One region of the Glutamicibacter sp. JL.03c genome, then DNA from elsewhere that is predicted to be linked to it. Evidence: riboswitches for the same ligand, from Rfam matches in the RefSeq annotation. Region 1 holds a riboswitch; each other region holds the start of a gene.
What was found. A riboswitch is a leader RNA that binds a small molecule or an ion and turns the genes downstream of it on or off. The one in region 1 is predicted to bind S-adenosylmethionine.
Positions count from the first base shown of each region.

Region 2: another riboswitch for S-adenosylmethionine. It lies ahead of OF385_RS03395 (O-acetylhomoserine aminocarboxypropyltransferase/cysteine synthase family protein); the one in region 1 lies ahead of OF385_RS01520 (O-acetylhomoserine aminocarboxypropyltransferase/cysteine synthase family protein).
Region 3: another riboswitch for S-adenosylmethionine. It lies ahead of OF385_RS02980 (hypothetical protein); the one in region 1 lies ahead of OF385_RS01520 (O-acetylhomoserine aminocarboxypropyltransferase/cysteine synthase family protein).

Region 1 covers NZ_CP107575.1:318,623-323,022, reverse strand. Annotated here, with positions in the region: gene OF385_RS01530 (RNA polymerase sigma factor) at 1-3, opposite strand, end outside; gene OF385_RS01525 (histidine phosphatase family protein) at 100-660, opposite strand; SAM riboswitch class I at 772-866, shown strand; gene OF385_RS01520 (O-acetylhomoserine aminocarboxypropyltransferase/cysteine synthase family protein) at 985-2,358, shown strand; gene OF385_RS01515 (CoA-binding protein) at 2,358-2,852, shown strand; gene OF385_RS01510 (ABC transporter substrate-binding protein) at 2,931-3,956, opposite strand; gene OF385_RS01505 (iron chelate uptake ABC transporter family permease subunit) at 4,081-4,400, shown strand, end outside.
Region 2 covers NZ_CP107575.1:732,791-737,190, forward strand. Annotated here, with positions in the region: gene OF385_RS03390 (LysR family transcriptional regulator) at 75-1,016, shown strand; SAM riboswitch class I at 1,249-1,339, shown strand; gene OF385_RS03395 (O-acetylhomoserine aminocarboxypropyltransferase/cysteine synthase family protein) at 1,426-2,727, shown strand; gene OF385_RS03400 (cystathionine gamma-synthase) at 2,729-3,952, shown strand; gene OF385_RS03405 (AraC family transcriptional regulator) at 4,024-4,400, shown strand, end outside.
Region 3 covers NZ_CP107575.1:630,362-634,761, reverse strand. Annotated here, with positions in the region: gene OF385_RS02990 (helix-turn-helix domain-containing protein) at 1-472, opposite strand, end outside; gene OF385_RS02985 (DinB family protein) at 649-1,233, shown strand; SAM riboswitch class IV at 1,307-1,419, shown strand; gene OF385_RS02980 (hypothetical protein) at 1,433-1,699, shown strand; gene OF385_RS02975 (VIT1/CCC1 transporter family protein) at 1,755-2,858, shown strand; gene OF385_RS02970 (LOG family protein) at 2,873-4,051, opposite strand; gene OF385_RS02965 (DEAD/DEAH box helicase) at 4,138-4,400, shown strand, end outside.

The sequences.
Region 1 (4,400 bases):
CATGGCTCTCCTGAAGATTGGCGCCGCAACGGGCTTTCACCATGTAAACGTAGTGCACAGCAAAAGTGTGAGGTTCCAGGGAAGAAAAATTTTCAGCGCCTAGCAGCTGACCAAATCGAGTTCTTCAGCCAATTCGTTGAGGCGCTGGATATTGATCTGGATGATCTCGCCGTTCTCCACGCCTCGTGGCAGCTTGGTTCCAGCCAGTGCATCACGGATGGCGCGCATGGTTGCGCCATGGCTCACCACGGCCACCTTCTTCCCGGCATGTTCCACCGACAGGTCAATCAAAGCGGGAACCGCCCGGCGCAGGATATCGTCGATGGGTTCCAGCTGGGACTGCAACGACGCTGATTCCTCGTCGGAGACCTCGGCCATGATCCGGCCTTCCAATGGCCCGAAACCGCGCTCGATCAGTTCCGGGACCGGCTGGCCGGTTCCTGCGCTTAATTCCTCGGCAATCAATGCAGCGGTTTCCCGGGCACGGCCCAGAGGCGAAGCGAGGATCAAGGAGAACCCCTGGCCTTCCAATTCGCGGCCGACACCGCGGGCTTGCTCGCGTCCGGTGTCATTCAGTGGAATGTCGGTACGCCCTTGGAGGCGGCCGGCCAGATTCCAATCGGTCAGTCCATGTCTGATCAACACCAGCGCAGTTTCCATGAGTCCAGCGTACCGGCGAGCATGCATATCGAAGAATCTCCGATATTACGTCCAATACGCAACGTTAAGACTCATAGTTAGGTCACGAACGGTCATGTTGCGAAGATTGTTACACCATCCCGAGCGGCTGAGAGATCTGGTTCGATGAAGCCGCAGCAACCTGCCACATCCGGTGGTTACGGTGCTACCGCCAGAAACGATGCAGCCGCTTTTCCTGTTTAAGCAAAACAGGAAGCGACATTGATTCCGGGATTCCTGCCTCGATCGCGCCACCGCCTGGCGGTGAATCGCGAAAACCCAATCGACAAGGAGTCGTAAGCCATCATGGCAGATCATCAGTTTGGATTCCGCACCCGCGCATTGCACGCCGGTGGCACCCCCGATGCCGAGCACGGCGCCCGCGCAGTGCCCATCTATCAGAGCACCTCATTCGTCTTCAAAGATGCCGATGATGCAGCCAACCTTTTCGCATTGCAGAAATACGGCAACATCTACTCGCGCATCGGCAACCCGACCGTCGCCGCTTTCGAAGAGCGCATGGCTTCCCTGGAAGGCGGCATCGGCGCAGTAGCCACCGGTTCCGGCATGGCCGCCGAGTTCGTCACCTTCGCCGCCCTTGCCCAGGCCGGGGACCACATCGTGGCCTCCTCCAAGCTCTATGGCGGAACCATCACCCAGCTGGACGTTTCGCTGCGCCGCTTCGGCATCAACACGACCTTCATCGACTCCAATGATCCAGCCGACTTCGAGGCCGCCATCCAGGAGAACACCAAGGCCGTCTACACCGAAGTGGTAGCCAATCCTTCGGGCGATATCGCCGACCTCATAGGCCTGGCCGAGGTGGCGCACCGCCACCTGATCCCGCTGGTTGTCGACTCCACGCTCACTCCCCCATACATCTTGCGCCCGATTGAGCACGGTGCCGATATCGTGATCCACTCGGCAACCAAGTTCATCGGCGGCCACGGCACGACCCTGGGCGGCGTGGTGGTGGAGTCCGGCAAGTTCAATTGGGGCAATGGCAAGTTCCCTGCCATGACAGAACCGGTGGCCAGCTACGGCAATGTCTCCTGGTGGGCCAACTTCGGCGAGTACGGCTTCCTGACCAAGCTGCGCAGCGAACAGCTGCGCGACTTCGGCCCGGCGCTCCCCGCCCAGTCGGCGTTCCAGCTGCTCCAGGGTCTGGAAACCCTGCCGCAGCGCATGGACAACCATCTGGCCAATGCCAAGCAGGTTGCCGCATGGCTCGCAGCAGACCCGCGCGTCACCTATGTGAACTACGCGGGCCTGGAATCGCACCCGCAGCATGCCCACGCCCAGGAACTGCTGCCGATGGGTGTCGGCTCGGTCTTCAGCTTCGGCGTGAAGGGCGGACGCGACGCCGGCTCCAAGTTCATCGAAGCCTTGCAGCTGGCCAGCCACCTGGCGAACATCGGCGATGCCCGCACCTTGGTGCTGCACCCCGCTTCCACCACCCACCAGCAGCTGAGCGCCGGCCAGCTGGTTGCCGCCGGCGTTCCTGAAGACCTGATCCGCTTGTCGGTAGGCCTGGAAGATGTCGAGGACATTATCTGGGACCTCGACCAGGCATTGACCGCTTCGCAGGAAGCTGCGGCTGCTTCCGCCGAAGAATTTGCGGCACCCACCTATGACGGTGCCGCGTGCGCCATTCCTGCAGCATCGAAGGGAGCCAACTAATGAGCACCACCGAACGAACCTGGGAGGGTCCGGGCGCGGCCGAGCGTCTGGGCATCCTGCGCGACACCAAGACCATTGCGATCGTGGGCGCTTCCAATAAGCCCTCGCGGGCCAGCTACTTCGTGGCGACCTACCTGCTGTCCTCGTCCAAGTACAAGGTGTACTTCATCAACCCGGTACTTGATGAGATCTTGGGCCAGCCGGTCTACAAGTCCCTGGCAGATCTGCCAGAGACCCCGGACCTGGTGGAGGTCTTCCGCAAGCACGATGACCTGCCCTCGGTTTTGGACGAGGCCTTGGCAGCGGGCGCGAAGACCCTGTGGCTCCAGCTGGGTTCATGGCATGAAGACGTGGCACGCCGGGCCGAAGCGGCCGGGATGAACGTGGTGATGGATCGTTGCGTCAAGATCGAGCATGCCCGTTTCCATGGCGGGCTGCGCCTGGCCGGCTTCAATACCGGCGTGATTTCATCCAAGCGCCAGGTGCTCGCCTAGACCCGGCCCGGAACGGCAACGGCTGCGCCGCCCTCGCATGCGCGAGGGCGGCGCAGCCGTTGCTGCTATCGGATGAGGCTACTTGACCAGATAGCCGCGCAGATCGTCGAGAACCTGATTCGCGCCGGTTGGCCCCAGGCCCAGGAACCAGACGTCGTCGTTCACGCGGATGGCCTGGTTGTTCTTGACCGCCTGCAATTGGCCCCATAGCGGGCCCTCGACCGCGGCTTTCTCTCCGGTGGCTTCAGGGGTTCCGTAGGAGGTGTAGAACAGCCAGTCGGAATCGGCATCGGCCAGGTTCTCCGCGGAGATTTCGACGGCCAGATCGTCGATGTCCTGGTTATCCGGACGGGAGAACCCGGCGTCGGCCAGAATCACGCCGATCAGCGACTTGTTGGCGTACAGGCGGATCTTCTCCGGCATGAAGCGCAGCAGCGAGATCTCCGGGTCCCCTTCGACATCCTCGTTCAGCGCGGTGGCCTTGGCCTGGTAGTCATTCAGCACCGAAACGGCCTTGGTCTCCTCGCCCAGCGCCTCACCGGCCAGCAGGAAGTTCTCCTTCCAGGGGAAGCCTGGGCGGATGGAGAAGACCGTCGGGGCGATCTCGTTGAGCTGGCTGTACAGCTTGTCCGCGCGCAGCTGGGATCCGATGATCAGATCCGGGTTCAGCGCGGCAATGGCCTCGAGGTTCAGTTCCTGGATGGTGCCCACGGTCTTGGCGTCCTTGACCTCGTCGGCCAGGTAGCTCGGCACCGAGTTCGCGCCCTCGGTGGAGGGGATGCCCACCGGGGTGATGCCCAGGGAGAGCACCGCATCCAGCTCCCCGGTGTCCAGCACGACGACGCGCTGCGGCTTGGCCTGGATCTCGGTGGTGCCGTTGGCGTGGACCACGGTGCGGGGGAACTGGCCGGCTTCGGCCTCTGAGCCGAATTTGGCGGTTTCCTCATCCGCGGTGGTGAAGCTCTGGCCGCCAACGGCAACGTCCTTGTTGCCGGCGTTGGCGTCCGGAGTGCTGGTGGCTGCGCCGCAGCCGGCGGTGGCGGCCACTAGGAGGGCGGCGGTGGCGCCGAGAATCGTGCGGCCCCACGAAGTACGAGTGTTCAATAAATTCACAACGCCAATATACCGTATTAGCGGGTGTTCATTGATAGGCAAGCATCATCTATTACGGATCCGCGATAAGGTGTTCCAGTCACCGTTCAAAGCGTGAAAGTGCGATCCCCCTACCGTGAAGACCTTATTTCCCCCCGATGAGCTGCAACACAGCAAGCCGCTGGGCAAGCATGTGCTGATTCTCGGACTGCTGGCGGTGCTGCTGGCCACGCTGGCCGCCGTATCGCTGGGCATCGGGTCCAAGACCCTGACCCTTGAGCAGCTCCATGCGGCGCTGGCGGATTCCACGCAATCCGTGGATCGCAGCCTGATCCTGTCCTCGCGCCTGCCGCGCGCCCTGCTGGCGATCCTCGCCGGCGCCGGGCTCGGTGCGGCCGGCTTACTCGCCCAGTCGCTGACCCGCAATCCGCTGGCCGAACCGGGCATCCTGGGCGT
Region 2 (4,400 bases), 410 kb from region 1:
TTGCGTCAATCATGCAGGGTGATTCTTGATATCAGGTAACTCGATATAACTATGGATTCATATAGACTCTGGCTATGGTGCAGGGAACAAATGGCTTGACACTGCAGCAGCTGCGCTATTTCGTGGCGGTAGCCTCCGAGGGCTCCATCTCGGCTGCCGCCGACTTGATTTACGTCGCGCAACCCAGCATGTCGGCGGCGATGAAGGAGCTCGAATCACGGGTGGGGCGCACCTTGCTGGTGCGCTCGGCCAGGGGAGTGACGCTCACCGCCGAAGGCGCAGAATTCCTTGGCTATGCCCGCCAGGTCCTGGAGCAGGTGGAGCTGCTGGAGCACCGCTACCTAGGCCGGCCCTCCGCCAGGCGGCTGCTGGGCGTCTCCACCCAGCACTACTCATTTTCCGTGGATGCCTTTGTCCGGATGGTCCAGGCCAGCGGGGCCGAGGAGTACCAGTTTTCGCTCCGCGAGACGCGCACCGAGGAAATCATCGAGGACGTGCGCACCCTGCGCAGCGACATCGGGATCCTGTACCGCAACGACTTCAACCGGAAGGTCATCGACAAGCTGCTGCGCGAATCCCGGCTGGTCTTCCACCCGCTGTTCCTGGCTGATCCGCACATCTTCATCTCGCGCAGCAACCCGCTGGCTACCCGGGACCAGGTCACACTCGAAGACCTCGAAGACCTGCCGCGGCTGACCTTCGACCAGGGCGCGAACAATTCCTTCTACTTCGCCGAGGAAGTGCTCTCCACGCGCTCCAGCCAACGCGAAATCCAGGTTTCGGACCGCGCCACCATCTTCAACCTCATGATCGGCCTGGGCGGGTACACGATTTCCACCGGCATCATCAGCGACGAGCTTGATCCCTCCATCGTTGCCATCCCGCTGGCGATCGAAGAGAGCATCGAGATCGGCTGGATCGACCACGCCGCGATCCCGCTCACCGACCAGGCCCAGCGCTACCTGCAAGAAGTCCGCGCCGTGGTGGCCAGCTTCGGGGTGGAAGTGCTCGGCTGAGCCGCCCACGGCGTAACTCCCGGTCATCGAGCACCTCTCCATCGTCATAAACTTCGGCAAAAACCTTGAAATCACGCAGGTCCTGTTCAATTCACCGCGTCATAAAGTGGCGCCAGCCACCGCGTCATCATGACAACTTGGCGACATATGAAGCGTGGTGGCCTTGTATGAAGCCAACCGCCCGATAGCGCTTGCACGCTTTGGGAGCCATGCCCAACCATGGAAGAACAACAAACCATCAAGAGCGACTAAGAGATCTGGCTCGTTGACGTCGCAGCAACCATCGGGAAACCGAAAGGTGCTAATGCCAGGAACGATGGAGCAGTTCCGAACGCGCTTTCGCGCTGTGCTTCGTGTTGCCACACGACGCCAATCGGTGCACTCCCTCGCAGAGAATCGAGGAGGAGCCATGAGCCAAGGAACCGATGCGGTCCACGCAGGATACCGCCCCAGCGGAGACTTCCGCCCAATGCTGCCGCCACTGCACAATTCCGCAGCCTACCAATTCCAGTCGCACGCCGAAGCGATCGAAAAGTTCGCGCTGCGCCAGGCCGGCTTTACCTACTCACGCACCGGCAACCCCACCGTCTCGATCCTCGAACAGCGCGTGGCAGCACTGGAAGGTGGAGCCCACGCGGTAGCCACCGCCACCGGCCAGTCCGCGGTTGCGTTGTCTTTGCTGGCGCTGACCCAGGGACCTAAGCACATCGTGGCTTCCTCCTCGCTCTACGGCGGCACCGTGGATCTGTTCACCGACACCTTCGCCGACTTTGGCATCCGCATCAGCTTTGTGGATCAGGCCGATCCTTTGGCTTGGGCACAGGCCATCGAGGAAGACACCCGCGCATTTTTCTTGGAATCGGTCTCCAACCCGCTGTGCACAGTGGCCGATCTTCCCGCCATCTCGGCCATCGCCCACGAACACAACATCCCGGTGGTCGTGGATAACACCCTGGCCACCCCGCTGAACGTACGCCCGCTGGACTTCGGAGCCGACATCGTGGTCCACTCGGCCACCAAGGGCCTGGCCGGACACGGCTCGGTTTTGGGCGGGATCGTTGTGGATTCGGGGAAGTTCGACTTCTCCGACACCGCGCGCTGGCCGCAAATCGCAGCCCCACGAGTGCGACTGAACAATACTTCGCTGTTTGAACGCCACGGGTCGGCTGCCTACGCGATGCTGGTCCGCTCCAAATTCCTGCACGATCTGGGTCCAACCCTGGCCCCGGCCAGCGCCCAGGGCATCCTGGCCGGCATCGAAACCCTGCCGGTACGCGCCGCCCACGTGCAGCGCAGCGTCACCACCCTGATCGAGAAGCTCTCTGCTCACCCGGGCATCGCGGCCATCCACCACCCGTCGCTGCCCACCCACCCGAGCCACGAGCTGGCCGCCAAGATCACACCCAAGGGCACCGGCTGCGTGGTGGCCATCGAACTGGCGCACCCTACGTTGGTTTCCCCGGTGATCGATGGGCTCAAGCTGATCTCGCTGGCCGCCAATGTGGGGGATACCCGCACCATGATTTCGCACCCGGCGACCATGACGCACTGCCGACTCTCGGCTTCCCAGCTGGCCGACGCCGGCCTGAACACTTCAACCCTGCGCCTCTCGGTTGGCCTGGAAGACCCGGCCGACCTGCTCGCAGATCTCACCCAGGCCCTGGATCTGGCATTGGACCAGGCCCTGGCCCCGCAAACCCAAGGAGCATGAGATGACTGGCTTCAACACCCAGGCCGTGCACGCCGGCCAGCACAAGGACCCGCACACCGGCGCCGTGGTCCCGCCAATCTACCAGACCAGCACCTTCATCCAGGACGGCATCAACGTGCTGCGCTCCGGGCATGAATACTCCCGCGGCTCGAATCCCACCCGCGACGGGTTCCAGGACCAGCTCACCGCGCTGGAACACGGTGCAGCTGGCTTCGCCTTCGCCTCCGGCATCGCCGCCGAAGACGCACTGCTGCGTGCGGTGCTCGAACCGGGCGACCACATCATCCTCGGGGCCGACGGCTACGGCGGCACCAACCGGTTGATCTCCAAGCTGCACAGCAAATGGGGCATCACCTCCTCGGCGGTGGACATCACCAGCCTGGATTCGGTGCGTGCCGCGGTGCGCCCGAACACCGCGCTGCTCTGGGTGGAGACCCCCTCCAATCCGCTGCTGGGCATCGCAGATCTGGCCGGATGGGCTGCCATCGCCCGCGAACACGGCGCCCTGCTGGTCGTGGATAATACCTTCGCCACTCCTTACCTGCAGCGCCCGCTGGATTTTGGCGCCCATGCGGTGGTCCACTCCACCACCAAGTACATCGGCGGGCACTCCGATGTGCTCGGCGGCGCGGTGATCGTGGCCGACCATCACTTCCGCGGCCAAACCCTGACCGAAGCGGTGGGCTACCAGCAGTTCGCCGGGGGAGCGGTGGCCGGACCGCAGGATTCCTACCTGGCTGCCCGCGGGCTGAAGACCCTGGGCCTGCGCATGGAACGCCACTGTGCTTCCGCGGATAAACTGGCCCGCTGGCTTGACGCTCAGCCCGAGGTCACCCGGGTCTACTACCCGGGCCTGGAATCCCACCCGGGCCACGAGCTGGCAGCCCGACAGCAGCGCGGTTTTGGCGGGATCGTCTCGCTGGCCCTGGAAGACGAGGCCGCCGCCCGCGCCTTCGCCCAATCCATGGAGTACTTCCAGCTCTCGGTCTCACTGGGCGGGGTGGAATCCCTGGTCTGCTACCCGCGCGAAATGACCCACGCCTCGCTGATCGGCACCGAGCTGGAAATCCCGGCCAATCTGGTCCGCCTCTCGGTGGGCATCGAAGAGGTCGAAGATCTGATCGCCGATCTTCAGCGCGGGCTGGCCGCGGCGCGTGCTGCTTCGGCACCGTCCGTTCAACCGGCCACCTCTACCGTGCGTGAAAAGGCCCTGGAAAACGCCTGATCGTTTCGAACCGCGATTATCGGGCGGCGTGCCCCTTCCCCAAAGGATAGTAGTTGGGGAAGGGTGGGTACATGATCGGAATTCTCAATCGGCTCATCGAGCAAATCGAGGCGAATCTGCGCGAGCAGATCAACCTCGCTGAGCTGGTGCGCGCCGAAGGCACCACCGAATACCACGTGCGACGGATGTTTTCCTCGCTGGCCGGCATGCCGGTCTCCGAGTACATTCGCCGGCGCCGCATGACCCAGGCCGCCGCGGACCTGCTCACAGGCGAGGACCTGCTGAGCATTGCGGTCCGCTACGGGTACGGTTCGGCCGAGGCCTTCGGCCGGGCGTTCCGGCAGGTCCATGGCGCGTCCGTGGCCGAAATCCGCGAGAATGGCGGCCCCCTTCGAAGCCAGCCAATCATCAGGTTCAGCCTGAACGTCGAAGGGAAACGCCCCATGGA
Region 3 (4,400 bases), 310 kb from region 1:
CCGCTTGGAGCTCGACGCGCTGCTCTGGCAGCACCAGGGTGAACTTCCCGGCGATCACATGCAGCACTTCCAATTCGCAGTCCACGGAGTACAGCTCGGCCTCGCCGACCCCCTTGGGAGCGACTTCGGCACGGATCATCTGCACGCGCTTTTCACTGCGCGGCGTCACCAGCTGCTCGGTAATCCCTTCGCCGCCCAGCGACACCCGGGGCGCATCTTCCAAGCGCACCAGCATCGTCTCGGGCACTTCAAACAAGTTGCCCACCTCGATGCCAAGCACTTCGCACAACTTCAGCAGCGTTGACACCGAAGGACTGGTGAGATCCCGTTCCACGCGCGAGAGAAACCCTTTGGTCAGCCCGGACAGCTCGGCTACCTGGTCGATGGTCATCCGCTGCCGCTGACGCACCCCGCGCAACCGCGAACCAATATTGATCGCGGTTCCGCTTGATTCCACGGGCAGGGTTTTCATTCGTCAGCTCCATCGTGTCGTTTATTTCGGCACACCAGCGGCCATTTTTGGCGGTCGCATCAGGCTGCCGCGGCAAGTTTACCAATAGTAAACAGAGCATAGCGCCAGTCCTGCAAATATGCCTTGTCTCACACACTTCACACTTCGATATCGCTCCCGCTGATTAGACTCTTAGCATGGACCACAGCAAAGAGCTCCTGCTCGAATACCTCGGCGACGCGCGCCAAGCCGTCATCTACAAAGCCCAGGGGCTCAGCGACCGGCTGGCCCGTAAACCGCTGACCCCCACCGGAACGCACATCCTTGGTGTCGTCCATCATCTGGCCATCACCGAATACGGGTATTTCGGGCAGTGCCTCGGCCGGAGCGTGGACGACCCCTACATCCAGAACCTGCTGGATGCCGAGGATCCGCAGGCCGACTTCCTGCCGCCGGCGCACTTGAACGCGAACGGGATCATCGGCCTGTATCGAGACTCGATCCTCTTCTCTGACGCCGGCATCAAGTCGCTGCCACTCGATGCGCCGGTCGAGGTGCCCTGGTGGATCCGGCGCCGGCACACCACGCTGGAACAACTCGTGGTGCATATGATCGCCGAGACCTCCCGGCACGCCGGCCACCTTGATATCGTGCGCGAGCAGCTCGATGGATTCACCGGGCTACGCCCAGAAGCACCCAACCTCCCTGACTACTCCGCTGCGCAGTGGGCCGAGCAATTCGAGTCCATCAACCGCCTTGCCGACGGCGGTAGCCAGCTGTAGATCGACGGCCAGGTCATATTACGGAACAACTCTTCACTATGCGTAGTGCAGGCGGGTAGCATCACTGGTGTTGCTTCACGAGACACGGCGTCAAGCTCCGACTTGCCGTGCACCAACCCCAGATTCATGGGTGGTTCGGATGAAGAAGCGGTCCGTTCACTAGTTGTGCCCGGGCAAGAACCCAGCGAGAGTGCATCCCATGGCATATTCCGTCCTGCCCATCGTCGATGGCCAAACCGGCCAAGTGCAATTCACCGTCCAGGGCCACTGGCACATCTGCTACGTCAGCGATCCGCAACGCCTGGAATTCCTCCTCGCCCGATGCGCACGCCGCCCGATCTTCATCCCCGAGGCCTGCGAGCTCCGATTAGCCGTTGCCGCCGCCGGCAGTCCGCAGGGGCGCACCATTGCTTTTAGCCTTGCCAAATTCCCAACTCTGGAACCGGCCACTAAAATAGGTAGCTGACCTGTTCACCGGATTTCTCCAAGGAATTCGATCTGCCAAGAGAGCTGTTGTCGTGATGTCGAACCAGTCAGCAACCGAACCTACCCGCGCCCAGATCCAGCGCTGGCGAAAGTATCTGGCCGATGAAGTCGCCGAAGGCGCCATCTACCGCACCCTCGCGCAGAAGAAAACCGGACAGGAAAAGCAGATCCTGCTAGGTCTGGCTGAAGCCGAAGCCCGCCACGAAGAACACTGGCGAACCAAACTCGGCGAACAGGCCAAGCCGGTGCGCCCTTCATTGCGCCGCATCATCCTGCGTTTCCTGGCACGCAGCTTCGGCTCGGTCTTCGTCCTGGCCATGGCGCAGCGTTCCGAGAGCAATTCGCCGTACCGCAACGACAAGGACGCGACCGCGCAGATGGCCGCGGACGAACAGGTCCACGAAGAAGTAGTCCGCGCGCTGGCCACCGCGGGACGCGCCCAGCTCTCCGGCAACTTCCGTGCCGCGGTTTTTGGCGCCAATGACGGTTTGGTCTCGAACCTGGCGCTGATCATGGGCATCGGGGCCACCGGGGTTTCCTCGACCTTCGTGCTCTTCTCCGGCATCGCGGGACTATTGGCCGGTGCGCTATCCATGGCCGCTGGCGAGTTCGTCTCCGTGCGTTCCCAGCGTGAGCTGCTCACCGCCTCGCGCCCTACCCAAGTCACGCTGACCGCGGCGCCCAACCTCGATCTGGACTCCAACGAACTGGTGCTGATCTACAAGGCCCGCGGCATGAACGATGAAGATGCCGAACACCGCGTCGCGGAACGCATGGGCCTGTTCACCTGCGACTGCAACCCGTCCTTCTCCTTGAACCCCGAGGAACGCGCGGAGGAATTGGAAAGCGAACATGAGGAGCTCGGCTCGGCCACCGGCGCCGCGGCTACCTCATTCTGCCTTTTCGCTTCCGGCGCCGTGATTCCGATCCTGCCTTATATCTTCGGACTGGGCGGATTGACGGCAGTCATCATCTCCGTGGTCTTGGTTGGCATCGCCCTGATGATCACCGGTGCCATCGTCGGATTGCTCTCGGGCGCTTCGCCGCTCAAGCGGGGCCTGCGCCAGCTGGCTATCGGCTGGGGTGCCGCCGCGGTGACCTATTGCTTGGGTCTGCTCTTCGACGTACAGGTCGCCTGACCGGCCGCCGGCCCTCACCAGCGCGTGCGTCGACGCAAGGCGCCCATGGAACCGATGAATTCCATCGCCTCGGCGGCCGTGTCCACCAGGGCGATCCGGTCGTCCATGACCCGCTGCGCGGCGAGCGCTTTGAGCAGGGGCCACGCCGGCATGGTCGTGGTCCAGTATTCGCGCCCCAGCAGCACCATGGGAACCACCCTGGCTCCGGTGGCGTAATAGTTTTCGCAGGCATCCTGGAAGATCTCCTGGACCGTTCCGGCAGCCCCGGGCAGGACGATCAACCCGCCATTGGACTGCTCCAGGAGGATTGCTTCCCGGATGGAGTTGGTGAAGAACTTCGCGATTCTTGTGGCGAAGAGATTCGGCGGTTCATGGCCATAGAACCAGGTGGGCACGCCCAGTGATTGCCGGGCGCTGGGGAATCGCTCCTTGACGGCGAGCGCGGTGCGGGCCCACCCTGTGCGCTGATGAATGGCATCAGGCTCGGCAGCCAGCATTTCCAGGGCGACCCGGACGTCCGCGGGATCGTAGTCCGCCAGCCATGCACCCGCATTGGCCGCTTCCATGGCTCCCGGTCCCCCGCCGGTGGCGACGGCGTAACCGGCCCGGGCAATAAGTTGCCCGAGTTCCACGGTGCGCTCGTATTCGGGTGTCCCGCGCTCCATGGCGTGGCCGCCCATCACCCCAATCAACGGGGAATCCTTGAAGGCGCCCTCGTAGACTTCCGAGACGAGGGCCTGCCCGATGTGATGATCGTGCAGTGTCCTTGCCATCGCATCCTCGGAGGTGCGCACAGCTGGCGCCGTGTGCTGCTGCGAGTAGGCGTAGATCTTCGCGTCCGGAACCTGTTCGTAGCTTCCTGTCCGGATTCCCGAATACAGTTCCTCTGGGCTATACAAGCCCCGCTCACCCGTGGAGAAGGGAAGCTCCTGGCCCGAGCCCATGCACAATCCGCCCGTCGCCTGGACCAAGGTCCTGCCCTGCGGGGAGAATTCGCAGTCGATGAAGATCGCTTCTGAAAGATCCAGGGACCGCAGGACGGAATCACGCTCGCGCAGGTCGACGCGATGCACCCGCCAACCCATTCCCCGGGCCGAAGTTGCGGCCAGCGCCTCGGAAGCCAAGCGATCGAACTCGATCAGCGAGGTGATATTCACTGCCCGTGCCGGTAGATAGGGCCAGATGTGCGACATGCGTCAACGCTACGTCATAGATAGTGATTATTCACAGACCGGCCCTTCAACTTTCACCACGGGCCGGAACGTGAAACGATGAGAGGATGAGTGATTCTGTTCCACCAACCATCGACGCCCGCCACTTGCTGCGTTATCTCGGCGACGTCCCGTTCTTCTACGGAAAGAACATAGCGGCACAAGAAAATTCCGTGGTTGACGTGGAATTTGATGGATCCACTCGGCAAATCGAAGGCACCGTTCGTGCCAACGACGAAGAATTCTCGCCGATGATCCAGGTCCAGCAAGAGGGCAACGACTGGACAATCGAACTCTGCGAGTGCACTTGCGACAATCCAGGCATCTGCGC